Regions from separate parts of the Pseudoalteromonas sp. NEC-BIFX-2020_002 genome, predicted to be linked through region 3. Evidence: predicted binding sites of a transcription regulator. Region 3 holds the regulator's gene; each other region holds the start of a gene.

Region 1 (7,399 bases), on a different contig from region 3:
TTATCATAAAAAGTTTTTACCCACTGGGGGCGATAGGTGATCAGTAACGTAATAGCCATGCCATTTAGCATCGCTTCAGGAAACCAAATTATGGCACATAAATACAGGTAGTTTTCAGTTAATTCAAACCAGTTATAGCTGAGCGTGAAATAGTAAAAAAGACTAATAGAGAGTATTTTTAAGCACGCGATAATTGCTGCACAGATAAACGCACAGACAAATACGTAGACGAAAAAATGCCGAGGTAGAAGGCTATAACATAGAATAAAAAAAGCATAGCTCAATAATATTGGTAAATAGGCACTGAGTAACAAATGTATGGGTAATTGAGTAACAGTGATTTGCTTAAAAGCCACTAATAGCAAAGTAGCAAGCGAAGCACTCAGTATAGCTTGGCGCCAGCCCAAGATAAGCGTGATAGCAGTGACACCGAGTATATGTAATTCAAGGCCCGGTAATATGCCTGCTTTAATACGCCACAGTAATGCCATTACGACTGTACAAGCAAATAAACCAGTTTGACGCGCAGGTGTTGTCATCAATGCGGTATATTGCGTTTTATTGACGCTGAGTAAAAAAAGGCAGCCAACAATAAACCACGCAATAGATTGCAATTCGAGGCTTATTATTGGCATTATTTTTAGTTCAGTCATTTAGTTATGTGCTAGCTAAACGTTGACCAAATAGGTGCGTGATCTGAGGGCTTTTCAATGCCTCGTAATTCGTAATCAATACCAGCATCGATACAGCGCGCAGCTAAATCCGAGGTTGCTAAAACAACATCAATTCTCAATCCTCGGTTATCATCAAACCCTTTTGAACGGTAATCAAACCATGAATATTGCTCAACAGTGTCAGGATGAAGTTCACGGAACGTGTCTTTGAAGCCCCAATCAAGTAACGTTGCAAGCCATTGACGCTCTTCTGGCTGGAAGGAACATTTGCCTGTTTTTAGCCAACGTTTACGATTTGGCTCGCCAATGCCAATATCTAACTCGGTTGGAGAAATATTGATATCACCCATAACAATGACGTCTTCATCACTGTTGTGGTTTGTATCAAGGTGGGTCATTAAGTCTTGATAAAATTGGCGTTTGTACGGAAATTTAGTTTCATGTGCAATGTTGTCGCCTTGTGGAAAGTAGCCATTCATAACGGTTAAGTCACGGCCATTTTCTTGGCTAACGGTGACGCTAATCATCCGTTTTTGCGATTCATCAGTGTCAGTTGCAAACCCTTTAAATACAGATTTAGGCTCTGCTTTACACAACATAGCAACCCCGTAATGGGCTTTTTGACCATGAAAATAAACGTGGTAACCCATTTTTTGCACGTCTTCTAACGGAAAGGCTTCATCATGAACTTTAATTTCCTGCAAACCAATAATGTCAGGTTGATGTTTATCAATAATTGCTTGTAATTGGTGTAGGCGAGCGCGCAGCCCGTTAATGTTAAATGAAATAACTTTCATAAGATGGCCCTAAATAATTATCTTCTTTTAGATGAGGGCTAAATTCTATCATCAAATAGCGGATGGCACATGCGGTTATTAATAAAAATGAACTGCTGTTTTGTTGAACAAATGATGACCAAGCATTAAGCGTTGTTAATACCATATTAAATAAAAAATTAAATATATAATCCAGTTGATTTGTATGTTTGTGTATATATAATGCGCGCAAACCACCCGTTCATTATTTATTCATTTTAAAGGTACATCATGAAAAAACAACTTTTAGCATTGTTCGTAGCAACTGTTTCTTTCTCACATTCAGTCAGCGCGGCGCAGTATGTTTCAGCGGATCATAAAATTGAGTCTAAGTTATGCTCTATTAGTGCTAATGAAGGTTTTTCTGCAGCCAGAAAAGTGGCAGCGCAACATAGTGTAAACCTATCTCGTTTTTCAAAAAGCATTTTGTGCAATGGTGACGATATTCGTAACATTGCAAAAAAAATCAATGATAATGCTCAACAAGCGAGAGTGATCGAGGTGTTTGCTAAAAATACACAGCAAGAAACTCAGTTATGCATTACAGCTTTAAAGCAAGGACTTGCACCCGTTAAAGAAAAAATTGGTAACTTAAATTCACTAAAATGTAATGGTGAAGTAGTAACAGATTTTGTGAAGCGTTATCAAAACGCCGCAATTTAAGTATTTGCAATGCATGCAATTTTTACATGCTTGTATGAAATGGTTGCAGTGAGGCAGGTTGGTGAATGACCTGCATTTCATTAATTTATTGATTTTTAAGGTTTTTAAAGTTGGCATTTAACTTGTTTGTATTTGATTGAAATTAATCAATTACAAGGAAATTTCTTATGAAAAAGTTAACTTTAGCATCTACTATTTTAGCCGCTCTGAGCTTATCAGCATGTTCGACATCTTCAATGCCAAAAATCGACAGTAATTTTGGTAGTTTAGATAATGACGATGATGGCTACATCTCAAAAGTAGAGGCTGATGATGACAATATTTGGGAACATTTCTCAAACATTGATACAAATATGGACGAGCAGATCAGCCGTAAAGAATTTAATAGTTATATGCAACTCAATACCGGTAAAGTTGCCAGCGATACAGAGGTTGCTGACTCTGCTTTTAAAGCCGACATTGCCAAATTTGATCCGATTGAAAACGATTTTAGTTCTTTAGATAATGACCGTAATGGTTTTATCTCTATCAGTGAAGCAAACGATGATGACATAGCAAACCACTTCGGTTATATGGATACAAACCAAGACAAACGTATAAGTCAGCAAGAGTTTATAGGTTATATTCAAACTTATGGTAGCGATGTTGCTGAAGATGAAGCACTTGAAATGATCAAAAATAGTTAATTTATTTACGCTTATTAAATCATACCAATGCCAATAGCTTCGTTATTGGCATTTTTTATGTATTTTTAACGATTGTTTTTCCTAGTTTCAGTTAGATCTGTCATAATAATGCGTTACATAAGCTTATTAGATAAAGGGTAGGTATGGCGGGTCGGCGAATTAGTGATGAGCAACTTGTTGAGATCATTGAAGCGGCGATATTTGTTGCTGGAAAACCCCTCACTAAACGGCATATAAAAGACACGGTGTTAATTGATTTAAATATTTCAATGGCACGGATCACTCACGCTGTAGAACAAATACAGCTGCATTATCAAACACGCGGAATTCGTTTGGTAGAAGTTGGGAGTGGTTTTCGATTTCAAGCGTGTGCGAGTCTAGGTCCGTGGTTAAGTAACCTGTGGCAAGAGCGTGCACCAAAATACTCTCGAGCATTATTAGAAACCCTTTCACTTATTGCATATCGACAACCGATCACTCGGGGCGAGATTGAGCAAGTACGAGGTGTGACTGTTGGCTCGGGAATTATTAAAAATCTGCTCGAGCGAGAGTGGATTAAAGTCGTTGGGCATAAAGAAGTACCGGGGCGGCCCGCTTTATATGCAACAACTAAACAATTTTTAGATTATTTTTCGTTAGCGGGTTTAGATAGCTTACCTCCGTTGCCTAAGCAGCAACAAAGCAAAATCGACCAGCTATTGAGTGATCCTTCTGTGAGAGAACTATCCGAATGAGTATACAAGGTGAAAAGTTACAAAAAGTATTGGCAAGAGCAGGTGTTGGCTCTCGTCGTGAAATGGAAAAATACATTGATGCAAATCGCGTGAGTGTAAATGGCAAAGTGGCAAAGTTAGGCGATCGCGTAGAAGAAACCGATTTGATCCGTGTTGACGGCCACACTGTTAAAATTGAAGAAAAAGCAGAACGAATTTGCCGTGTTATTATGTATAACAAGCCTGAGGGCGAATTGTGTACACGTAAAGATCCAGAAGGACGCAGAACAGTATTTGATCGTCTCCCACGTGTTGATGGCGAACGTTGGATTGCTGTGGGCCGCTTAGATATAAACACGGCGGGTTTAATGTTATTCACCAACGACGGTGAATTAGCGAATCGCCTAATGCACCCAAGTTATGAAGTTGAGCGTGAATATTCGGCACGTGTATTTGGTGAGGTAACAGCTGAAACAGTAAAAAACCTAACCAGAGGTGTTGAACTTGAAGATGGTATGGCTAAATTCCTTAATATAAAACCGCTGGGCGGTGAAGGTATTAACCGTTGGTTTAATGTTACGTTAACTGAAGGGCGTAACCGTGAAGTGCGTCGTTTATGGCAATCACAAGATGTCGAAGTATCTCGTCTTATTCGTATTCGTTACGGCAAGCTAGAGCTCGATAAACGCTTACCACAAGGTGGTTGGGCTGAATTAGATTTAGAAACAGTCAATTACTTACGTAAAACGGTAAAACTGGGCCGTGAAACGCAGACTAAATTGTCAGTTATGCCAGAAAAGCGTAAAGATAAGCGCGCCAAAATCAACCAAATTCGTAAAGCGGTTAAAAAACATAATAATCGTGTTAAGCAGACAAAACGTCGCTAATTGTTTTGTTAGCATTAAAAAAGCCGCTTAAATAGCGGCTTTTTCGATCGGGACTATTGTCCGAAGTTTAGGTTATACCAATCGTGTTAAATTACTGACCATTTATAACGCAGTTAGCGCTTTATTTAACTCGCTAGAATAGTTAAATATTTAAGTTGATTGGTATTACTTAGCTTGTGCGTCTAATGATTGGCCATTCACGTCTTTTGAATCATCACTCATTAAATATAAGTACGTTGGCATTAAGTCTTCAGGGCATGCCAGTTTATCTCTGTCTTCGCCCGGATAGACACTAGCACGCATTGCAGTATGAGTAGCACCTGGATTGATACAGTTAATACGAATATTGGTTTTACCTACTTCACACGCCCACGTTTGCATCATACCTTCAACAGCAAATTTAGAGATTGCGTATGCACCCCAAAATTCACGGCCTTGGCGGCCAACACCAGATGAAGTAAAGATAATCGATGCACTTGGTGATTTTCTCAGTACTGGGAACATGTATTTAGTGATCATTGCTTGAGCCGTGACATTAACTTTCATGATGTTGTCAAACGTTGATGAACAAAAATGCTCAAGTGGCCCTAATGAACCAATAATACCGGCATTATTAAGTAAGCCATCAAGTTTACCAAACTGCTGCTCTATCGTGACACCTAAGTCTCTAAAGTTTTGTTTTGTTGCACCTTTTAAATCCATCGGTACAATTGCAGGCTTTGGACCACTTAATGCGATGATTTCATCATAAACAGCTTCAAGCTTGCTGGTGGTTTTACCTAAAAGAATCACTGTTGCGCCATGTTTTGCATAAGTAAGTGCAGCAACTCTGCCGATGCCATCGCCGGCACCAGTAATTAAGATCACTTTGTCTTGCAGGGCATTTTCAGCCGCTTTGTAAGTTTGCATAAGAAAGGTCCAAAAGAATTTATTTCAATGATTTTAACATAGCAAAACACCAAGTTATCGAATTTATTGTAAAATAAGGTGGCGAAATTTGAAACTTTACGTTAACTTTAACTGGTCTAATGTCTTGTTAATAACCTAATTACATTATTTTAACTAATATTTATCTATCACGTTTAAGAATTTAGTAAAACATTAACTACACTTATTTATTTGAACACACTATAAAAATAAGATTTTGTGCGGAGCAAACAACATGAAAAAAATGCTACTCTCACTTGCAATTACAGCTGCTTTAGCTGGTTGCGGCGGCGGTGAAACATTAGAAGACGTTAAAAAAGAGACTCCAGCAGTGATCCCCGCTGCTACAGTGAAATTTGACCCTGCCAATGGGGTGATTTCAGTCCCCAATGACTTATTAATGAGCGGCACTAAAGATGGTACGCTGAATATTCCAGGTGAGCTAGATGCCAATGGCGTATCTATTAGCAGAGCTGCCTATGCAAATCCATCAATGGCATTAGGCGCACTGGATGGCTGGTCAAGCCAAGTACCATTTAAAATCGACTTAACATTTCCACCAAGTATTAGTCTTGATGCAACCTCAGCCGGAACTTCTGGTGCTGTGCGGATATTTGAAGTCATTATGGGTGCAAGTCTTACCGATGCACAGTGCTCTGTAGCACCTGCTGGCGCAGCATGTAAGCTAGTAGGTGAACTTACCTTTGGTGTTGATTTTGTAACTAAAGGCAGTGGTGATGCAGTTGCCATTATTCCACTTAAACCATTTAAAGCCGGTAGCTCTTACATTAACGTTTTAACGACCAGTTTAAAGGATTCAGAAGGGCGTTCAATTAAGCCTTCATCAACGTATGGTTTAGTAAAACAAGAAACACCCTTAATTACACCGTCTCAACTTGCCTTGCAAGGTGCAGTTAATAGTTACGAAAATGTTGTTACTTCAGGCGGTGCAATTAGTAAAGATGATATTATTTACTCTGCTGCTATGACGATTCAATCAGTAGGGCCTGTTCTTAGCACTATTAAGTCTCTTTTGGCTGCTAGTTTACAAAATCCAGCGTTGCCAAGGCCTGCAGTACAAGTACCAGAACAACCAATGTTAACCGTTGAGCAAGTGTTTGCTGCGCAAAATATTACAGGGCTTTCACCTGCTTTTGCTGGTGTGCAATATCAAAAAGGTAATGTAATGTTACCTATGTATTTATCAACCCCAACGGGTACTGCAATTACTGATTTAGCAGACACCTATTGGCAAGGCATGTGTGATAGTGCAGTAGCTGTACTTGGATATAAAGCGGCTGCAGGTGATGCTTTCCCAGCAGAACCTATAAGTGTTAATGACGGCACATGTGCTGCATTGAGTGAAGGGCGTTTACGTGATTTAGGTTTAGATACAACTAAACATTTAACTAAATATAACTCAATACCTAAAGTACAGAGTATGGCAGATGTGCCAGTGCAAGTTACTAAACCTATTTTACCCGTTATTAATATGATTAGAGCACAAATAGGGATGGGCGAACTAACAATGCCAGCTGAGGGTTGGCCTGTTGTAATTTTACAACACGGTATTACAACACAAAAAGAGTCGATGCTAGCATTGACTGCAAGCTTAGCTGTACAAGGTTTTGCGACAGTAGCAATTGACCACCCAGTGCATGGCGAGCGTGGCATAGATGTTGATGGCGATGGTGAAGATGATTTTAATGCAACCACAGGTTCTGTGCTTGCGTATATGAATCTACAGTCGTTGCTTGTAGCACGTGATAACTTAAGACAATCAGCGGCAGATTTATTGGGCTTACGTTTAGGCTTAAACTTTGTTAATGATGAATCTCTTAACACGCAAGATGTAACATACATTGGTCACTCGTTAGGCTCAATTGTCGCGCCTGCATTTGTTACACAAACAAATACACCATTGGCACCACAAGTAGATCCTTTATTTAAAGTGAACACAGTTGCTTTAGCAAGCGGCGGCGGCGGTATCGCTAGCTTCTTGCTTGAGTCCGCAAGCTTTGGTCCATTTGTACA
Region 2 (7,399 bases), on a different contig from region 3:
CTCTATGGATTTAGTGCGTTTAAATGAAAATTTAACGACGCTAAAACATGATATTTTAATAAACCCAGAAGCGCTGGAAATGAAAGGGCGTTACTATCAACAGCCGGGTACACGTTCTGATGAATGGGTAGTACCGGCTGATCATTATTTTATGATGGGTGACAACCGCGATAACAGCCAAGATAGTCGCGTATGGGGCTTTGTGCCAAAAGAAAACTTGGTGGGTAAAGCTGTCTTTATATGGATGAGTTTTGAATTTGATAATGGCCCAGATGACATTGTACCAGGCTGGGTTCCAACTGGTGTTCGTTTTGAACGCCTAGGTAATATTCAGTAACAATGAAAAAAAATGTAACAGAGCTATATAGCAAAATAGGGTATACCTTTATTGATCAAGCATTGCTTGAGCAGGCGATGACCCATCGCAGCCATAAAGGACAACATAACGAGCGCCTAGAGTTTTTAGGTGATTCAATTTTAAGTTTTGTCATTGCAAATGCATTATATGGCAAATTCCCTAAAGCCCGAGAAGGTGACTTGAGCCGTATGCGCTCAACGCTTGTTCGTGGTCAAACGTTAGCCGAATTTGGCTTGGAGTTTGGTTTAGGTGATTACCTGCGTTTAGGTCCAGGTGAGCTTAAAAGTGGCGGCTTTCGACGTGAGTCAACTTTAGCTGATGCGGTTGAAGCCATAATCGGTGCTGTATTTTTAGATGCAGGTATAGATGTTTGTGGTGATTTAATTTTGGCTTGGTACGAACCTCGCCTTGATGCTATTTCACCAGGCTTAAACCAAAAAGACCCTAAAACGCTATTACAAGAGTATTTACAAGCTCGAAAACTACCTTTGCCAGGCTACACCGTAGTTGATACTAAAGGTCAGGCGCACAATCAAACATTCACGGTAGAATGTATAGTTGAAGGTATGGATAGCATCATCTCAGTAGGTAGTTCACGTCGTAAGGCTGAACAAAAAGCCGCTGAAAAAGCACTTAAGATACTTAAAAATGAACCTTGATACACTGATCCAGCCTCATACAGGTGAAGTTGATACGTTTTGCGGCATGGTCGCCATTGTTGGTCGACCAAACGTAGGTAAATCTACGTTGCTAAACGAAATTATTGAACAAAAAGTGAGTATAACCTCACGCAAACCGCAAACAACGCGCCACCGTATCATGGGTATTCATACCGAAGGTAAGCATCAGGCTGTTTACGTCGATACACCGGGGCTGCACGTTGAAGAAAAGCGTGCCATTAACCGTTTAATGAATCGCGCAGCATCTAGCTCAATCGGTGATGTAGAACTTATTATATTTGTTGTTGAAGGCACTCATTGGAATGCTGACGATGACATGGTGCTAAATAAAGTATCACAAAGCGGTAAACCAGTATTATTGGTTATTAATAAAATAGACCAAGTAAAGGACCGTGATCTTGTACTGCCACATATGAAGTGGTTAGGTGACAAGTTTGATTTTGTTGGTATTATGCCCGTATCTGCGACGCAGGGTAAAAATATTAACCTAATCAAAGATGAAGTAACAAAACGTTTACCACCGTGTGAGTTTTACTTTCCTGAAGATTATGTAACCGATCGCTCAATGCGCTTTATGGCGGCTGAAGTGATCCGTGAAAAGTTAATGCGTTTTATGGGTGAGGAATTACCTTATTCAGTAACTGTCGAAATTGAGCAGTTTAAATGGCAAGAAAACGGCATTTGGCATATCAATGGCTTAATCTTGGTTGAGCGTGAAACTCAAAAACGCATGGTAATTGGTAACAAAGGCGAAAAGCTGAAAGTTATTGGCCGTGAAGCACGTAAAGATCTTGAAGAAATGCTCGATAACAAAGTATTTTTAGAGCTTTGGGTGAAAGTTAAATCAGGTTGGGCTGACGATGAGCGTGCACTTCGCAGCTTAGGTTACGGTGAAGATTAATCACTTAAGTTACCGTTATGGATAGCGACTTCTACACAGCATATTTATTACATCGGCGTCCTTTTAGTGACTCGCAAGTAATGCTTGATATGCTGGTAGAAGGCGTTGGACAACTACGAATGCTTGCTCGCATAAGTGGTCGCCAGTCAACCAAACATAAAGCGCAGCTGCAACCTTTCCAAGCATTACTCGTAAACTATACGGGTAAAAATGATCTTAAATACATTCAACGTTTCGAATTGCATGGTACGCAATCCCCTTTAGTAGGCGATCAGCTTTACTGCGGCTTCTACTTAAATGAGTTAACAAATCGGATTGTGCCAATCAATGAGCCCATTGATCATGCCTATGAGCTTTATCGAACTCACTTACAGCAGCTAAATAAGCACCCTAATTTGCAAGCTGTATTACGCTCTTATGAATTTCAGTTACTAGAGCTTTTGGGTTATGGCGTTGATTTTAGTTTTGATGCCGCAGGCGATCCAATCACCTCAAAACAAACGTATAGTTATTTTGCTGAATATGGCTTTGTTGCACAGGAAAATCATGGCAGTGGCTTTTTAGGGGCGCAATTAAATGCGATTGCTGCTCATGACTTTAGTGCGCCGGATGTGTTATATATGGCAAAACAATTAAGTCGTCATTTAATGAAACCCTTACTGGGTAAAAAACCATTAAAAAGTAGAGAGCTTTTTAAACCGCAATCTTAGTACGGTATTTTTAACCGTTATTTTACAGGTAAAAAAATGAAAGATATTCTTTTGGGTATAAACGTTGATCATATTGCTACTTTACGCCAAGCCCGCGGTACTAGTTACCCGGATCCAGCTCATGCGGCAAGTGTTGCGGAGCATGCTGGTGCTGATGGGATCACCATTCATTTGCGTGAAGATCGCCGTCATATTCAAGATCGTGACGTATATGTGATGGCTAAAACAATTCAAACGCGTATGAACCTTGAAATAGCTGTTACTGATGAAATGATTGATATTGCGTTGGATGTAAAACCGGCTTACGTTTGCTTAGTACCAGAGAAACGGGAAGAGTTAACTACCGAAGGTGGCTTAGATGTTGTGGGTAACTTAGATAAAATTAAAGCCGCAACTGCAAAGCTGAGTGATGCAGGAATTAAAGTTTCATTATTTATTGACGCAGATAAAGCGCAATTAGATGCCGCTAAAGCATGTAATGCTCCTTACGTTGAAATACATACTGGCGCTTATGCAGATGCGCAAACTGACGCAGAGATGGGCAAAGAGCTTGAACATATTCGACAAGGTGTGAAATATGCGGCAGGTTTAGGGCTAATCGTCAATGCAGGGCATGGCCTTCATTATCACAACGTGAAGCCGATTGCCGCGATGGAAGAGATTTACGAGTTAAATATTGGCCACGCAATTGTTGCGCGTGCAGCCATTGATGGTTTAGATAAAGCAGTACGTGACATGAAGCGACTAATGCTTGAAGCACGGGCTTAAAGTTTGAATTCAGTCTAATAAAAAAAACGACTCAAAAGAGTCGTTTTTTTAAACTTACTTTATTAGCAGTTTGTTTCTTCAGCATTTACACCTTCTTTTACTTTTTCACAGGCGTCTTCGACTTTGTTTTGTACATCGGTTACAGCTTCATCTATGCGCTCACCTGCTTCTTCTGCGTGATTGTCTTCACAACCCATAATAAAAAAACTAGCGAAAAGGGCGATAACGGCTGTTTTTACTGTTGTAGATTTCATAATGTAATTCCTTGTAAATAAATATAGTGGTAATACTGTTGCGTTACTTTGTCTCAGCTACTTGGGCACGTTGCCACGTAGTGCGCCTGATACAAGAGAGATAACTAACAATACTAAAAAGATAAAAAATATAATCTTAGCAATTCCTGCTGCGGCACCTGCGATGCCACCAAAACCTAACACTGCAGCAATAAGTGCAATAACTAAAAATGTAATTGTCCAGCGTAACATTGTTTTCTCCTTGGTTAATTTGTACATATTAGATAATGCCATTTACATGCCAATATTAAAGTCCTTTAAAATCAGCTATTTACTTTTTCATTCGTTATAGGGAACAGTTTCATAGGAAATATTTACACGCTTTATGTGTAACTTGTTCTTAAGTAAAAAAAGGAATGTAAAATCACCACACTATTGGTAAGACCAATTAATTTAAGTGGTTTTTAGAAAAGAAATATTATCAAATATAGAGACTGCATAAATAGGGATGGAGCTTTGCATTCTATAGCTTATAAGTTTTGGCTATATTCGCTATTTTTATCATCTATATCTTGAAAAATAATAGCGATTTGTCGGGTGTTAAATTTAATGTGGGTATGTTAGCTTTATATTAATTGGTTTTACCAATTTACAAAGTGTTGGAAATGGTTAATTACTTTGATATGATTGTTGCATAGTTATTTATATAAAGTGGTTTTTTACCTGCTTTTGTTGCTTTGTTAACTATCAGGTATTGAATATATAAAGGGGCAGAGTATGAATATAGGTGAGTTACTAGCGACAGCAGCAAATTTGATGGCAACAGGCATGGTGGGCGTTTTTGTTTTTCTTTCATTGTTGATTTCAGCAATTGTATTAATGTCTAAGGTGGCGAGTCGTTTTGAGCAACCTATAGATGTACCAGCTCGTGCGCCATCAATCAAAGCGCAAGGTGTGCCAGATGCACACATTGCCGCAATTAGTGCTGCCATCGCTCAGTACAAAAATAAACAAAAATTATAAGGGGTGACTTATGGCTAAATTAAAACTAACAGAACTGGTACTTCGTGATGCTCATCAATCATTATTAGCAACGCGTATGCGTTTAGATGACATGTTACCTATTGCTGAAAAACTTGATGATGCAGGTTATTGGTCGATCGAATCATGGGGCGGTGCAACATTTGATTCGTGTATTCGCTATTTAGGAGAAGATCCATGGGAGCGTATTCGCGCCCTTAAAAAAGCAATGCCGAATACAAAGCAACAAATGCTGTTACGTGGTCAAAATCTTTTAGGTTACCGTCATTATGCTGATGATGTGGTAGAAAAATTTGTTGAGCGTGCACATAAAAATGGTGTAGATGTCTTTCGTATTTTTGATGCAATGAATGACGTGCGTAATTTAGAAACGGCAATCAAAGCCGCAATCAAAGTTGGTGCCCATGCACAAGGTACAATTTCATACACAGTAAGCCCAGTCCATACACTGGAGATGTGGCTAACACTTGCAAAACAGCTTGAAGATCTTGGTTGTCATTCAATTTGTATCAAAGATATGGCAGGTTTACTTAAACCATATGATGCTGAAAAGTTGATTAAAGGTTTAAAAGAAACGGTTTCTATACCAATTGCAATGCAATGTCATGCAACAACAGGTTTAAGTACAGCAACCTATCAAAAAGCGATTGATGCTGGCATCGATATGCTTGATACCGCTATTTCCTCAATGAGTATGACTTATGGACACAGTGCAACAGAGACCATTGTTTCTATAGTTGAAGGAACTGAGCGCGATACTGAACTTGATTTGAATCAGCTCGAAGAGATTGCCGCTTACTTCCGTGATGTACGTAAAAAGTATGCTGCATTTGAAGGCAGTTTAAAAGGTGTTGATGGTCGTATATTATTAGCGCAAGTGCCTGGCGGCATGTTAACTAACATGGAAAATCAACTTAAAGAACAAGGCGCAGCAGATAAACTTGATCAAGTGTTGCTTGAAATACCACGCGTTCGTGAAGATTTAGGTTTCTTGCCTTTAGTGACACCTACCTCGCAAATTGTAGGCACACAAGCTGTTTTAAATGTACTGACAGGTGAGCGTTATAAAACAATCACTAAAGAAACGGCAGGTGTATTAAAAGGTGAGTACGGAGCAACACCAGCGCCAATGAATAAAGAGCTACAAGAGCGCGTGCTTGATGGTGCAGACGTTATTACTTGTCGTCCTGCTGATTTATTAAAACCAGAACTTGAGACGCTGCAAGCTGAGTTATTAAAAGAAGCACAAGAGCAAGGTTTAATACTTGCTGATGAGCAAATAGACGACGTGCTAACGTATGCATTATTTCCACAAATTGGTTTGAAATTCATTAAAAACCGTAACAACCCTGATGCATTCGAAGCAATACCTGCGGCCCCAACGGCTCAATCAGAAAAACCAACTAAAACGAATAATAAAACAGTCACTGCTGAGCAGTACAGCGTAAAAGTTGATGGTAAAGTTTATGATGTAGTTGTTGCTCAAGGCGGTGAACTAAAAGAAGTTACTTTAAAAGACAGTGAGTTAATTCCCCAGTCTGCCTCAGTCGCATCAGGGGAGACATTGAATGCACCTCTTGCCGGTAATATCTTTAAAATTAAAGTTAAAGCAGGGCAAACGGTTAACGAAGGTGATGTAGTAATGATCATGGAAGCCATGAAAATGGAAACAGAGATCCGCGCTACACATGCAGGTACAATTGCTCAGATCCTAGTTTCTGAAGGTGACTCGGTTGTCACGGGTGATGCCATGATTTCATTAGCCTAGGAGTAAAGTAGGATGGAAGCATTATTGAATCTCTGGCATGCCACAGGTATTGCGAACTTTACATTTCCGGCATTGATTATGATTGCGGTGGGGTGCTTGTTATTGTATCTCGCAATTGCACGTAATTTTGAACCATTACTATTATTACCTATTGGCTTTGGCGCAATATTAACAAATATTCCTTTAGCGGGTTTATCAGACCCCGGCGGATTATTATATTACGTTTATCACATTGGTATTGATACAGGTGTATTTCCGTTATTAATATTCATGGGCGTTGGTGCGCTCACGGACTTTAGCGCCTTGATTGCTAACCCACGTATGTTATTGCTTGGTGCGGCGGCTCAGTTTGGTATTTTCGCGACATTATTCGGTGCTATCTTATTAAACTATGTACCAGGATTCGAATTTACTTTGCAGGATGCATCGGCAATCGCAATTATAGGTGGCGCAGATGGCCCTACGGCAATTTTCTTAGCCTCAAAGCTTGCTCCTGATTTACTTGGTGCAATCGCGGTCGCGGCTTATTCATATATGGCGTTGGTGCCAATTATTCAGCCACCAATCATGCGCGCACTAACAACACCAGAAGAGCGTCAAATTAAGATGCCACAGCTTCGTACAGTATCGAAAAAGGAAAAAATTATTTTCCCTCTAATGGTATTAAGCTTAACCATCTTATTTTTACCAGCGGCAACACCATTAGTTGGTATGTTCTGCTTAGGTAACTTAATGCGTGAATCAGGTGTGGTAGATCGTTTAAGTAACAGTGCTCAAAACGAGATTATTAATATTACAACGATTTTCCTCGGTTTAGCTGTTGGCTCTAAGTTAGCGGCCGATAAATTTTTAACCATAGAAACAATAGGTATTTTAGTTTTAGGTGCCTTAGCATTCTCTATCGGTACTGCATCGGGTGTATTTATGGCAAAAGGAATGA
Region 3 (7,399 bases):
CTACAGGCGTGGTTAAAATCACTGTTTAAATTTGTGTAGGTACGCTCTTAGACGAGCAGCCAGGTTGCGGTTCCTAAGAATGCGAATATGCCGACAATGTCTGTAACTGTTGTCAGTACTACGCTACCAGCAAGGGCGGGATCTATTTTCATTCTTTTCAAGATCAGTGGGATACTTGCACCTGCGATGCCCGCAGCAACTAGATTCATAAACATTGCAAATGCGAGTACGCCACCAAGTTTAAAGTCCCACTGCCAAATTGCGACTACACCTGCTATCAGAATTGACCAAACAATACCGTTAATCGCGCCAATAGCGAGTTCTTTCATAAGTAAAAAACGTTGGTTAGTTTGGTTTATATGACCAACGGCAATACCACGTATTACAAGTGTTAATGTTTGGCTACCCGCAACGCCACCCATTGAAGGCACTATGCCATTCAATACTGCAAGGATAGGTAGGATTGCTAAGGTGTTTTCAAAAAAGCTGGCAACAATAGCTGCCATAAGTGCTGTTAATAAGTTAACTCCCAGCCAAATAGAGCGTTTTTTAGAGCTTTTTAATACGGGAGCAAAGGTGTCTTCTTCATCATCAAGACCCGCCAAGCTTAACAGGCTATGCTCGGCGTCTTCGCGGATAACGTCAACGATATCATCGATTGTAATACGACCAAGTAGATGGTCGTTATCATCAACAACAGGTGCTGATATCCAGTTATGGCGCTCAAATAGTTGGGCTACTTCCGTTTCATCCATTGAAATAGGAATGGACTCACAATCTTCATCCATAAAATCACGAATGATCTTATCCGGCGAATTAGTCAATAATGTGGTTAGTGACATGGCACCTATAAAGCAGTTGTTTTTATCAACGACATAAAGGTCATCGGTGCCCTCTGGTAGTTCACCTCTTAAGCGTAAATAACGAAGTACCACGTCGATAGTGACATCTGGACGAATGGTCACGGTATCTGTATTCATCAGCGCACCAGCAGAGCGCTCTTGATATGAAAGAGCTTGCGTTGCGCGTTCTCTGTCTTGGCTATCCATTGCGCTAACAACGTCTTGATAAACTGTGTCAGGCAGGCTTCTTAGCACTTCACCTAAATCATCATGCCCCATGTCTTCAGTGGCCGCAGCAATATGCTCCGGTTCCATTTGGGCGATAATACCTAAACGAACATCTTCTGAGAGTTCTTCGAGTACGTCACCTTGAACATCAGGGTCAACTAGTTGCCATAGTTGGGTACGAGTTTTATGGGGGGATGACTCAAGCAGTAATGCGGTGTCACATGGAGCTGTTTTTGCCAACATACGCCTAACTTGAACAAACTGACCACTGTTAAGTGACTTAGTCACTTGTTTTAGTTGTTGTAGTGGGTAATCTTGTTCAAAAGCTTCAGGCATTGGCGTCCTTAAATAATTAATACACTTTTAGGGTAGGGTAGACTTCGATAATTAAGCAGGCTGATTGTTATAACCAACATGCTTATTCAGTTTATCGCAATTTGTAAAGCGATACTACGAGCTATTCTTGCTCGTTAAATTTCTGTGCAATAAGTTGCCCTATTGCCGCTAGTGCGGGTTCTGCATCGGGGCCTTCGCACACTACTTTTACTTCTTTTCCTTGGCTACTTTCAAGTAACATTAAGCCTAATACGCTATCTCCAGCGGCTTCTTTGTTATCTTGATGAAGCGTAATACTGGCATCGAACTGCACGGCTAGTTGCGCTAATACACTGGCTGCACGGGCGTGTAAACCAAGCTTATTTTCTATTAAAAATGTATCTTCTAAACGCATTGGTTTCTCTTCGTTTATTCTTGTTCGCGATGGCGAATTTTTACATTACTATGGCTCATTGCAAAGCTTTCGCCAATGGTTTGTGCTAAATACACTGAACGATGTTGTCCACCGGTACAGCCGATTGCAATTGTTAAGTAGCTACGATTATTGCGTTCAAGGTGTGGTAACCATGTTTGCATAAAAGTTTGAATTTGCCATGTGAATTTTTGCACTATGCTGTGACTCGCTAAATAATCTTTTACCGGTTGATCAAGCCCTGTTAGTGGCTTTAATTCAGGTTCCCAGTGTGGGTTTGGTAAAAAGCGCGCATCAAATACATAATCAGCTCCCTTAGGAATGCCATGCTTAAAACCAAATGACTCAAATGTAATGATCAGTTTTTTATCTTTTTTGCCTAAGATTTTTTCGCGAATTGATTCAGCCAGCTGGTGGACACTTAAATCGGTTGTATCAAGAATAAAGTCGGCGCGAGTGATAAGTACATCTAAGAGCACTTTTTCTTGTTTAATGGCTAAATCAAGTGGCAGTGAATCTAAAGAAAGTGGGTGTAAACGGCGTGTTTCAGAAAAGCGCTTAATGAGCGTTTGGTCGTCACTGTCTAGATAAAATAGAGTTGGGTTTGCAAACCCCGGAAGATACTCAAGAATATCATTAAACTCTTGCTGTTCTTTGGGTAAGTTACGCACATCAATACTGACGGCAATCTTATCGTAGTTATCAGATACACTACGTACTAACGACGGTAATAAGTTTACAGGGATATTATCAACACAATAATAGCCAAGGTCTTCTAATACACGCAAAGCGACAGATTTACCTGACCCTGAGCGCCCACTGATGATAATTAATTCCATGTAAACTCTCCTTCTTTTAACTACGACTGTTCAACAATGACTTGATATAGATCTTGGTCTGTTTTTGCGCTACGTATTTGTTTACAAAACTCTTTGTCGTTGAGTTTATCAGCAATTGTAGCCAACGTCTTTAAATGAAGTTCACTGTCACCATCAGGTACGATGAGTGCAACAAAAATATCGACGGGGCGATTATCAATGGCATCAAAATTGATTGGTTGTTCGCTTACTAAAATTAAAGCGAGTGGTTCTTGTGCGCCACTCATACGACCATGCGGGATCGCGATACCACGGCCAATACCTGTACTACCTAATTTTTCTCTATTTAATAGAGCACTCAATATGTCTTGTTGTGATAAGTGAGGAAGCCGTTCATGAGCCAATTGGCTGATAAATTCGAGGATACGTTTTTTGCTATTAAAAAGGACCGCAGCTTTACTGCAGTCCTGACAAGTAAGTGAACTTAGTTTCATAGTGTTAGTGTCGAGCGTGCTTCTCTTTGTGTTTGATAACTTGACGGTCGAGTTTATCGATGAGCCCGTCAATCGCGGCATACATGTCCTGGTGCTGCGTTGAGGCAAATAGCTCTGCGCCACTGACATGTAATGTTGCTTCTGCTTTTTGGTTGAGCTTTTCTACGTCAAGAATAACATGGACATTGTTGATGTGATCAAAATGCCTCTCAAGCTTCGCAAACTTATTGTTTACATAGTCTCTTAATGAATCAGTAATTTCTACGTGACGACCAGTTAAATTTAGTTGCATAAGCATTTTCCTTCTTGTGGTTTTACGCCTTAAATCAAGCTTTTACGTTGATTTGACGGTGGAATAGCTAGCGATTCACGGTACTTTGCTATTGTTCGTCTAGCTACTTTGATACCTTGCTCTGCCAATATATCTGCAATTTTACTATCACTCAATGGTTTAGCTGAGTTTTCTGCTGCAATCAATTTTTTTATGAGTGCACGAATTGCTGTCGATGAGCATTCTCCGCCATTTTCGGTACTGACATGGCTTGAGAAAAAATACTTTAACTCAAAAATACCACGTGGTGTATGCATGTACTTCTGGGTTGTTACCCGGGAGATTGTTGATTCATGCATTTCAACCATTTCAGCAACATCGTTTAATACCATAGGTCGCATAGCCTCGGGGCCATGCTCAAAAAAACCTTGCTGCTGTTTAACAATGCAGTTAGTTACTTTGAGTAATGTGTCATTACGACTTTCTAGGCTTTTTATAAACCATTTAGCTTCTTGTAAATGAGAGCGAATAAATTGGCTGTCAGTGCTCGATTTTACTGAGCGCGACATCGCCGCATATTGGCTGTTAACTCTAATTTTTGGCATGCTATCTGGGTTGAGCTCTACCACCCAGCGGCCTTTAATTTTTTTCACTGACACGTCGGGAATAACGTACTCTGACTCTTCTCGAACTATGGTATCCGCAGGCTTTGGATTAAGGCTGTGGATGAGTGTCATTACTTCTTTTAGTTCATCTTCCTTTAGCTTAGTCTTTTTCATCAAAGTACGATAGTCGCGACTAGCTAATAAATCGATATGATCAGTTAAAATCATTTTTGTTTCGGCAATCCAAGGCGTTGCAGGATCAAATTGATTTAGCTGAATACATAAACATTCAGGTAGGCTGCGTGCAGCAATACCGACCGGATCAAATAACTGAATACGCTTTAATACCGCTTGAACTTCATCAAGTTCAATTTCTTCTTCGTTATTACCTTTGTTTAGGCTTTCAGCAATGTCTTCACAGCTTAGTGTAAGAATACCTGAGTCATCAACCGCTTCGACAATGGCTATCGCGATAGCTTCGTCAGTCGGACTAAAATGAGTCAGCTGTAGTTGCCACATAAGGTGATCGTGGAGGGTTTCAGATGAAGCGCCTTGATAAATAGATTCATCTTCAGGCATTGGCCCTGATGAAGAGCTTGGTGCGGCGCTCATGTATTCATCCCATGTAACATCCATCGCCATTTCGTCGCTTACGGTATCTTTTGCTAGCGCTTCACTGCTTTCTTGTTCGTATTCACTTGGCGTGTCATCAGCTGAGGCACTGACAGTTTGATCATCAGTATCTTGTTTTTGTTCGTTCTTACCACCTGATTCATCACCAAAGTCATTTTCATCGACCTCAAGTAATGGATTGCTATCTAGTGCTTCTTGGATCTCTTGTTGAAGATCTAATGTGCTCAACTGTAACAAACGAATAGCTTGTTGTAGCTGTGGTGTCATTGTAAGTTGCTGGCCCATGCGCAGCTGGAGTGATTGCCTCATGTATCTCTAACAATCCTTTTATTGTTGTCATAATTAAGTCTAGCAGAACCTTAGCCGGGCGTGGCTTTATAGCCTAAATTGCTCACCCAAATAAACGTCGCGGACTGTTTGGTCGGCAAGTACATGCTCAGGAGTGCCTGATGCAATTAACTCCCCATGAGAAACTATGTAGGCTTTTTCACAAACATCAAGGGTTTCTCGTACATTGTGGTCGGTAATAAGTACGCCTATCCCACGGTTTTTAAGATGTTCAATAATCTTCTTTATATCTAACACCGAAATAGGATCAACGCCAGCAAAAGGCTCATCTAATAGGATAAATTTAGGGTTTGCGGCTAAAGCGCGAGCAATTTCAACGCGACGGCGTTCACCACCAGATAATGCCATACCTTGACTATCGCGGATGTGCTGAATGCTAAATTCATCAAGTAAGCCATCAAGCGCTTCTTCACGAGCTTGTTTATTTAGCTCTTTACGGGTTTCGAGTATCGCCATCAGGTTTTGGTAAACGGTCAGTTTGCGAAATATCGAAGATTCTTGCGGTAAATAGCCAATCCCTAAACGTGCACGGCTGTGCATTGGTAATAAGGTGATGTCGTTATCATCTATGCTTATTTTACCTTTGTCGCTTGGCACTAATCCTACAATCATGTAAAAAGTGGTGGTTTTGCCTGCGCCATTAGGGCCAAGTAAGCCAACAATGCTACCAGCGCTGACTTCTAAGCCTACATTTTTTACGACTTGGCGGCCTTTATAACTTTTTGCTAAAAACTCAGCTTTTAATGTGCTCATGGCTGACCTTTTTCGTTATCTTTTTTAGTGTTTACTGGGACTAATATTGTATGCACTCGTTCGTCTGAATTTTCATCTTTTTCAGCGCTAATTAATTGTTGGTCCATGTCGTATGTAATACTTTTGGCATTAATCTTTTGACCTGCTTGAGTGACTTGGGCGTTACCGATTAAAGTTAAATAGCGTTTATCAACATCGTAACGAACCTCATTGGCGCTGGCGCTCATAATTGTGCCATCTGTTTGTTTTTCTTCAAAGTATGCAGGGCTTCCAGTGGCAACAAGCAGCTGCTTATTATCACCTAAATCTTCACGTTTGTGCACTTCTAGGTGATCAGCTGTGATACGACGATTACCATGGATTATCTCTACGTTTTTTTCAAAAATACCGACATTTTTTTTCAGCTGTGCAAGCTGTTTATCAGCGCTTATCGATACTTGGTCTGCAAGTGGAAGAGTACCTTCAGCAAAGCTTGAAAGGGCAATGAACAAGCTAGGTATTACAAGTAAGTGAGCAAATTTATTGGTCATAATATATGGTTCGCGTATGGTTAATAAGTTCTACGACTTCGGCTTTTAAGTCGGCTCTAAGGCCGCGTCCGGTGGTCTTTAAATTTGGTCCGATTAATTCAACAGGCTGTTCTGAACTCATGGTTTGTTGTTCAATATCAACCAAGATGTTATCGGCATTAATATGCTTAATCATTGCGTTGTTTGTGAGATTTTTAGCAACAACATTGCCTTCTAAAATCAACTGGTTATTTTCATATAATGTGGCTTCTTGCGCATTGATTTGCCACGTTTGCTGTTGATTATATAAAGTAAAAATAGGCTTTTCAAAGTAAGTAAATCCTAACTGCTGATAAAGTTCCATTTTTGCTGCGGTTACTTTGTGGCTAATTTTACCTTGTTCATCAAATGCGGTTTGCTTTAATTCGACCGCGGTATAATCAGGTTTTGCTATCACATCTTCTTGATTTTTTACCGTGGTCGTTGTTTGGCTAAAGTACGGGAGCCACAACCACGCCATAAAACCTATAAATAATACGCTTAATATTAAACGCGCACTATTCATGAGCTAGTCCCTTCACTGGTCAATGATTTTCCATTAACTAGCATTAATAAGTCGGTTAGCTCGCGTACTGCACCAAAGCCACCGGGTAGCATTGTTGTGTAATGTGATAGTCGCTTAATTAGCGGGTGTGCGTCATTTACAGCAACTGCAAAGCCAACCAGTTCCATGACCGGTAAATCAGGACCGTCATCGCCGATATAGGCAATTTGTTCGTCACTTAACTGGAGTTTATCTTTTAGCTCTTGATAAGCGTGCAACTTGTTTTCTTGGCCTTGGTAGATATGCGGTACAGTTAGGCTAGTCATTCGTTGCTGAACTATCTGTGAATGACGGCCTGTGATCACGGCTACTTCAAAACCACTATTGATAAGCGCTTTGATACCAAAACCGTCTTTAGTATTGAAGGCTTTTAGCTCTTCACCTTGGTTACCAAGATAAATACGGCCATCAGAGAATACCCCGTCAATATCACAAATAAGTAATTTAACTTTTTTGGCGCGGGTTTGCGCATCGTCTGAAAGTGGTTGGTATAAGTCTGCAAATTGCATTATAAAACTCCTGCTTTTAGCAAATCTTGCATGTTAA
Region 4 (7,399 bases), on a different contig from region 3:
GGGATCATGTTACTGGCATCCCCTGCGATAAATATGTTTGAATCGCCACATTGCATGGTGTATTTATTGGCAAGCGGCACGCCGCGTTCATCAAGCTCAATACCTGTGTTTTCAAGGCCTAGTTTATCGGTATTTGGCACGCGACCTGTGGCTGCTAGCACATAATCAAATTGCTCTGTTTGTTTTTCACCGTTTTTGTCTACATAGGTAAGTTGTGCTTTATCACCAACGTGTTTCATATCAGAGACATTGGAATCGGTATCAACATAAAACTCTTCCGCGAATACGGTATTTGCGTAATCTTTAATAACTGGATCAGTCACTGGGCCAATCGCGCCACCTACACCGAATAGTTTAACGTTAACGCCTAAACGGTGCAAAGCTTGCCCTATTTCAAGGCCAATAACGCCGGGGCCAAATACGGCAACTGATTCAGGTAGATCCTGCCAATCGAACACGTCGTCGTTAATAATGAGTCTGTCGCCAAAGTTATTAAATACGCCTGGGTATGCAGGTCGCGAACCGGTGGCAATAACAAAACGTTTGGCTGTAATAATTGTGTGGTCGTCAATTTGCACACGATTTGTATCTAAAAACTTAGCATAACCACGAATTTTATCATCAGCGGGTATTTCATCTACGGCTTCTACTACAAATCCTGCAAAACGGTCACGTTCGCTGCGCACTCGTGCCATGACTTCTTTACCGTTAATAGTAGGCTTTGAGCTATGCACACCAAACGCAGGTGCCGCTTCAATAGCGTGTGCGGCTTCTGCTGCGGCAATTAATAACTTACTCGGCATACAACCAACACGCGCACAGGTTGTACCGTATGGGCCTGCTTCAATCATTAATACGTTAGCTGTGTGTTGTTTTGCGTTGCGGTATGCGCTTAAGCCTGCGGTGCCAGCACCAATTACAACAACGTCGGTTTGCAGTTCTTTCATAGTGGTATCCTGTTTGCGAATATTTGGCAAAAAAAAGGGGCTGTTAGCCCCTAATATTAATTATGCGAGGGGTGTTAAATATTAAGCAAAATATTTTTCTAAATCGTCAGAGCCACCAATGTGCTTTCCGCCGATAAATACTTGTGGCACAGTTTCACGGCCAGAGATTGCTTTAAGGCTCGTTAGTGATGCGCCTGCACCCATAATGATCTCTTCATACACAAGACCTTTCTCAGTCAATAATGCTTTCGCTTTTTTACAAAATGGGCAGCCAGGTTTAGTAAATAAGCTTACTGCTTGAGGCTTAACTTGCTCTGGGTTGATGTACTCAAGCATTGTGTCTGCGTCTGATACTTCAAACGGGTCACCTGGTAAATCTGGTTCGATAAACATTTTGTCAATCACGCCATCTTTAACCAGCATTGAATAGCGCCAGCTACGTTTGCCAAAACCTATCTCGCTTTTATCAACTAACATGCCCATGCCGTCAGTGAATTCGCCGTTACCGTCAGGTAATACAGTGATGTTTTGTGCTTCTTGGTCAGCGGACCATGCGTTCATTACAAAGGTGTCGTTTACTGATAAACATACAATTTCATCTACGCCATTTTGTTTAAGCACACCCGCTAACTCGTTATAGCGTGGTAAGTGTGTAGATGAACACGTTGGTGTAAATGCACCCGGTAGTGAAAACACAACAACTGTTTTACCTTTAAAAATTTCATCAGTAGTCACTGATTTCCACTCGTCGTTTTGACGCGTTGCGAATGTAACTTGTGGGATTGTTTGACCTTCAATATTCTTTAACATGTTTTTTGTTCCTCTTGATTTGTTGATAGCCATTATGCGTGTAAATTAACAATAGTTCCAATCGTTTGTTTGTATTATAGTGATAGGTAATACCGATTAGTAGTGAGTTTGCAATGAATTTAAAAGACTTAGAATATGTAAAAGCTGTTGCGCACTTTAAGCATTTTCGTAAAGCAGCCGATGCCTGTTATGTCAGTCAACCCACCCTGAGTGGTCAAATAAAAAAATTAGAACACGAGCTAGGAGTCACACTATTTGACCGCTCTACCAAGCACGTTACTTTAACCACGCAGGGTGAACGTTTGTTAACGCAGATCAAAGTGATCTTAGAGCAAACCCAAATATTAAAAGAGCTAGCGGCCACCTCATCGGCGCCACTACAAGGTAAAGTAAGAATAGGCATTATTCCAACAATTGCACCGTATTTATTACCTACTTTACTCACATCGATGAAAGAAGCGTTTGCGCAGAGTCAATTTGCCTTTGTTGAAATGCAAACCGCCACATTATTAAATGCGCTTGATAACGGCGAACTCGACATCGCTATACTAGCAGATGTGCCTGAACTTAAACTTTATCATACGATTAATTTATACAAAGAAGATTTTTTAGTGGCAATGTCTGAGCAAAATACATTAGCACAGCGCGATAAAATTGCCTTAGACGAACTACGCTCATGTAGCTTATTAATGCTTAGCGATGGGCACTGCTTTAAAGATCAAGCGCAGCAGTTTTGTTTTGCCGCAGGGGTCGATGTATCAAATGAATATTTAGGGAACAGCCTTGAGACATTACTTGCGCTAGTAGCTATGGATGATGGTGTAACGTTTGTGCCAAAGCTGGCATGCGTTGAGCGCGCTGGCATTAGTTATTTACCGATATTTCCGCCTCAACAACGTAGCATTGTGCTTGCGAGTCGTAAACATTACCCCCATTTGGCTGGGGTAGATAAATTAGCTCTATGGCTCAGTGAACACCCAAGCCTTGGTCAACAATTGGTTAAGGCTCTACGTTAATACCCATTTTATTAAAACGTGATTATTCTAGTTTTTTGTTATGATTTTTTATTTTTAGCCTAATCATTAAATGCCTTTTTTGTTTGTTTATATAGGTTTTTTGAAACGGCTGGGTGATATTAATGTAAAGTTGTTTTTAAAGGCAGAGTTAAGCTCTGCTTTTTATTTTCATCATATGGAAGTGATTATAATAAAGCGAATATTCATATTTTCTCACCGTTAATCTCACTCCTTCCTCTTTTGAAAAAAAACGTCACTTTTGGTAGTCACAGCAGCTTCAAGAGTAAATGCTATAGATTCTTTAATTGCACAATTGTCGCGCAGTCAGGTAAAAAGGTTGAGTCTAATTAGCGCTAAATAATTATTAAAATAGAAGGTTAATAGTGTGAAAAATTTAGTAATGACCATGAGTAGTGTAGTGCTGGCGTGTTTTTTGACATCGGGCTGTGATTTTTTATTTGATAAAGCGCATGGTTATCGCGGGCCTATTGTTGTGACGATTGAAACAGAAGATGGCTCAGTGCCAGAATTCCCTTTTTTGATAAAGTCGGCCTATTCAGAGTCGTGTGGCCACAGTAGTTGTGGTATTGAATTTGGTTATAAATATTTTAAAGCTGCCTATGCTAATGAGCCAGTCACCTTCCCACGCGAGCGTTTGGATTTATTACAGCCCAATGCCTATGCATCGATTGAGTTTACGGTTACCCATCCTAATTATCACCAAGGCGGATTTCCGCGAGGCTTTGGGCCCACCGATGCTGATGACCCCATACATATCACGTTTACCGTTAAGCCGTTTGCTGAACAAATGAATAAAGTAGCTGGGTGGGCGACTGGCCCTAAACAAGACATGCAAAACTTTACACCTGAGAGCAGAGAATATAAAAAAGCAGACATTCGGTATCGCCAAGCGCGTTTTAATTTAGGACAGACGATTAAAAGGCACATTACGGTGATCAAAACTTTTTACTTACCTCATTTTTCAAAACGTATGCAACAACGGGTGATTGAAAAGTATCAACCGATTTTTAGAGCCTGGTATTACGGCGTACCTGAAACGGATTGTTGGGATATGGTTGACTGTAGAAAGCAAATTTTAAAACCAAGGAAGGCTGAATATGAAGGACTATAAGCGTAAAACTGCACTTTTTTTTGGGGCGGTAATGGTATTTAATTGTGCTGCGCACGATACCAATACCAACCTCGATAATTGACTAAGGCTCTACGTTAATTAACTGTACTACATCATTAATTTGAATGTTGGGTAAAGGTTGCTGATTCACACTGACCGCAACTGCGCTTTGCTGGTATACCTGATTTACTTGTACTGTGTTTAATGTCGTGATCAGGTGTGGCATTTTATTACCCGCAGCGTCTGTTAAATAGTTATGGTGGGCAATACTTAATAACTGGCCTTTTTCTAGGCCGTGCGCTTTCCCTAAATTAATAATTAATTTATCGTTTTCAATATGTAAAATCTTACCTTGTGTTTCAAGGCACGCCATTGCTGCTTGTAAGTCGTAACTCGCTGTTTGGTTTATTTCTTCGATGCTTTTACCATAATCAGAGCCCCAAAATTTTTCGCTAAATACATCAATAATCTCGGTTTTTTCAAAAGGCCAAATAGCTTGGCTACGATAGCTTTTTTGCCATAATCGCTCATAGGTGGTGCCATCAAATAGTGCAAAGTCGACCTTGTATGAACGTTGGTATGTTTCATCTTGCCAAAAGGCATAGTCGCTATTAAGTTTGTCGCTATTTGAAATGTCGACCATTTGGCTTAATAACACGTATTGCGAATTGCTGCGCATAGCAATTTCTTCTAATAGGGCGTTACTGTAATCGTATTGCTGATTAAAAAACTCACCAACGCGAATAGGAAAATTAAAGTAGGCGGTGGGCTTAGCGTTCATGGCCGACTTATTTAAAGTCTTATAGAGAGATTCGCTGGTGGCTTTGTCAATGTCAAAAATTTGACCCATCATTGCTTGTTCACGATTGACTAATTGGGTCTGAGTGATCGCAACAAATTTATTAAATTGGCTTGCCGGGCAGTGCTCTTGTTGTGGGAAAATATCTAAACGCAACGTAATCGCGAGCTGGTCAGATCTTCGGTCTTCGCTGATCATCTCTATTTTTTGAATTTCACCGTGGCTTTTTATTTTTAACTGATCTTGCATTAGCACGCCGTCAACTAAGGTTTGCATTGACGTAACGCGTGCACCAGAGAACACTAATGCCTGCGTGATCGCATCTTTTATAGCCGCTGACTTAGCGCCGCTAATATCGTTATTTTTAATACTGGCGTGGCCGGTTGATTCGTACCATTGCGCAAATGCATTTACAGAGAAAAAGCTAATGCTTAGCCAGCTAGTGATGATCACTATAATTGATAACACGCGTTTCATTTTCCTAACCCCATACCTACATTTGCTATTATGAATAACAGAGCAAGGACTGTACCAGTTGTTTAATTATAGGCTTTTAAAACAGAATTACACACTAACCTTGGCATTAATTGTGCATTAATCTGACGATTATGACTCTTTAAAAGCGTGAAAATGCCATGCGTACTGTAATTTTGTTTTGTACTTTAGCAAGCCTGAGCTTAGCTGGCTGTAGTAGTATTTTTGATAAACATGTGGAATATAAGTATGTAGAGCCAGATAACTACCCAATATTAAAAGCAATAGGGTATGCCCCCATAAGCGCTCAACAGGGGGAAAACCAGTCACAACGTTCACTCATGGCAATTAAAGCATCTAAGCTTGAAGCTTACCGTGAGCTTGCTGAGCAAGTGTATGGGCAAAAAATTACCGCTGGTACAACAGTGCAAGGCAGTATTGCGCAAAATGATCGGCTACAAAGTCAAGTTCAAGGGGTGATTAAAGGCGCGCAGGTCGTTAAAACATATGCTGTTGGCGACACCTACGCTACAGAGTTGCATCTTGATATGAAGCGGGTACATGATTTATATATTGGTGAAATTAAGCCAAGAGAAGTTAAAAAAGTAACGTATTACTAAGAGTTTGTTATGCAATGCCCGAGGCGCTATATTTTTATTGATATGTGCTAAGTATGACTTTTTTAAAAGAAATGACAGGCCGCTTTCATTAAAATTTGGATGCAGTAGGGAATGCTTAATATAATCTTAAGTGTTGGTTACGAAGAAGCTTATGCTTTTAGATTTCTAACTAATTCATTATTACCATGAACAGCACTGCCGCCTTGGTCATAAGTCATAGATGTTGGCGCGCCAATTAATATATCTTTCAATTGTCTAACTGTTAAATTTGCTTGATGAGCAGCATGAGCATTAACGTCGTTTTTTTTCTTACAAAACTCTAGTTGCTTTCGGACATTATGAATAAGTTCAGGGAGTTCAGCTGATTGCTCATCATTAGTCGTCATTAAGGTTTTTAGTTCTTTATCGAGCGTTTGAATTTTACTTAAAAAACTAAGCTTCTGTTGGGCAAGATCTTTTAATCCTTCACCACGGCGAGATGCAATGGCTGTTAATTCATCATCTAAAATACTGGCCAATGAGGTTAAGCAATTTAACTGCATTGTGAGCTTAGAGCATATTAAAGAATTATGATCAGCCATACACATCAAACTCAAATGAAGCTATGCTTTTTGCTAACTTTTCAGTATCAACTTGATATTTACCTTCGCTGATTGCTTTTTTCAGCTCTTCAACTTTTTTACTATCAAAGCCAGATGACTGCTGTGTTTTTTCTTGCAGTGATTTAAGCTGCTGAGCTTGAGGTGTTAAGCTAACAGAGTCAGTTGCAGCTTTAGGAGCCGCCGTTTGCACTGCTGTTTGTGAACTATTATTTTGTAAATCAACTTTTTGCTGTTTAGCATTGGCCAACACATTAGCCTGTTGTTGACCTTTATTTACTTGGCTTACCATGATTTTAACCTATACATTACCCAACTGATGCCTAGTTATCGGCATATATGTTAGTTACTTTAGCATAAATATGGAAATTTAAATATTTACCTGCACAGACTCTACACCGTCAACACGGGCATTTAAAATTTTCCCTGATTTTTTATTCTTAACTTTTATCTGCTCTCCTAAAGTACCATCTTCAAGGGCTAAACCTGAAGCTTTAATTTTTAACCCTCGGATCACAGCAAAAATAGTGACGTTGTCGCCTTTGCAAACCATACATATTTGGTTCATAGAAATAGGAAAACCACTGCGTATATTTCGTTTACTACGACTGCCAATCAGTAACTGTGTGTCTTGGAGATGCTGAACTCGAACAAAATGTTTAGGCTTCATAATTAAACTTAAATGATGATCTTGAATAACTTCGCCTCTGGCGAGGTTTTCACTGGCGACCACTACTGCAGAAAGCTCAACGACACGTACGTGAACATATTGGCTCCAGCTATTCGTATCATCACATTTAACTTGAACTGTGACCTGACGATTAAAGGGCGGTTCTGTAGGAATCGTTAGTATAGGTTGACTTTGACAACTGCGATCAGGGATTCTGCTATCCAAGGTGAGTGCGTTAAGTTGGCGAGTTTCTGGGTGCGAAGGGCCTAACTGATCAGCCACATACGAAACCGCAAGTTCTTGTAATTCTTCCTTGCTGTAAGATTGAGCGT

Evidence for each region. Region 3 encodes sigma-54, which starts transcription at its own class of promoters, with help from an activator protein. Its sites were predicted from a motif close to GTTGGCACGNNNNTNGNNT; they were not measured.
Region 1: the regulator sigma-54 is predicted to act here: its motif matches at 2,262-2,280, upstream of HJP15_RS18595 (EF-hand domain-containing protein).
Region 2: the regulator sigma-54 is predicted to act here: its motif matches at 3,938-3,956, upstream of HJP15_RS17270 (DUF1328 domain-containing protein).
Region 4: the regulator sigma-54 is predicted to act here: its motif matches at 5,281-5,299, upstream of HJP15_RS04325 (LPP20 family lipoprotein).

Annotation. Positions count from the first base shown of each region.
Region 1 is NZ_JABEPJ010000021.1:31,780-39,178, reverse strand. Features, by position in the region: gene HJP15_RS18610 (energy-coupling factor ABC transporter permease) at 1-629, opposite strand, end outside; gene xthA (exodeoxyribonuclease III) at 665-1,471, opposite strand; gene HJP15_RS18600 (exonuclease III) at 1,721-2,152, shown strand; gene HJP15_RS18595 (EF-hand domain-containing protein) at 2,320-2,838, shown strand; gene scpB (SMC-Scp complex subunit ScpB) at 2,982-3,572, shown strand; gene rluB (23S rRNA pseudouridine(2605) synthase RluB) at 3,569-4,438, shown strand; gene HJP15_RS18580 (YciK family oxidoreductase) at 4,604-5,347, opposite strand; gene HJP15_RS18575 (VolA/Pla-1 family phospholipase) at 5,601-7,399, shown strand, end outside.
Region 2 is NZ_JABEPJ010000018.1:19,983-27,381, reverse strand. Features, by position in the region: gene lepB (signal peptidase I) at 1-337, shown strand, start outside; gene rnc (ribonuclease III) at 340-1,017, shown strand; gene era (GTPase Era) at 1,007-1,939, shown strand; gene recO (DNA repair protein RecO) at 1,957-2,649, shown strand; gene pdxJ (pyridoxine 5'-phosphate synthase) at 2,686-3,417, shown strand; gene HJP15_RS17275 (hypothetical protein) at 3,480-3,671, opposite strand; gene HJP15_RS17270 (DUF1328 domain-containing protein) at 3,729-3,902, opposite strand; gene HJP15_RS17265 (OadG family protein) at 4,428-4,673, shown strand; gene oadA (sodium-extruding oxaloacetate decarboxylase subunit alpha) at 4,684-6,459, shown strand; gene HJP15_RS17255 (sodium ion-translocating decarboxylase subunit beta) at 6,472-7,399, shown strand, end outside.
Region 3 is NZ_JABEPJ010000013.1:450-7,848, forward strand. Features, by position in the region: gene mgtE (magnesium transporter) at 48-1,406, opposite strand; gene HJP15_RS14620 (HPr family phosphocarrier protein) at 1,528-1,800, opposite strand; gene rapZ (RNase adapter RapZ) at 1,815-2,657, opposite strand; gene HJP15_RS14630 (PTS sugar transporter subunit IIA) at 2,678-3,130, opposite strand; gene hpf (ribosome hibernation promoting factor) at 3,135-3,422, opposite strand; gene HJP15_RS14640 (RNA polymerase factor sigma-54) at 3,452-4,948, opposite strand; gene lptB (LPS export ABC transporter ATP-binding protein) at 5,015-5,740, opposite strand; gene lptA (lipopolysaccharide transport periplasmic protein LptA) at 5,737-6,270, opposite strand; gene lptC (LPS export ABC transporter periplasmic protein LptC) at 6,260-6,814, opposite strand; gene kdsC (3-deoxy-manno-octulosonate-8-phosphatase KdsC) at 6,811-7,362, opposite strand; gene HJP15_RS14665 (KpsF/GutQ family sugar-phosphate isomerase) at 7,362-7,399, opposite strand, start outside.
Region 4 is NZ_JABEPJ010000003.1:4,256-11,654, forward strand. Features, by position in the region: gene HJP15_RS04300 (dihydrolipoyl dehydrogenase) at 1-947, opposite strand, end outside; gene HJP15_RS04305 (glutathione peroxidase) at 1,029-1,757, opposite strand; gene HJP15_RS04310 (LysR substrate-binding domain-containing protein) at 1,871-2,773, shown strand; gene HJP15_RS04315 (hypothetical protein) at 3,159-3,905, shown strand; gene HJP15_RS04320 (flagellar assembly protein FlgT) at 3,988-5,181, opposite strand; gene HJP15_RS04325 (LPP20 family lipoprotein) at 5,340-5,798, shown strand; gene flgN (flagellar export chaperone FlgN) at 5,948-6,379, opposite strand; gene flgM (flagellar biosynthesis anti-sigma factor FlgM) at 6,372-6,689, opposite strand; gene flgA (flagellar basal body P-ring formation chaperone FlgA) at 6,768-7,399, opposite strand, start outside.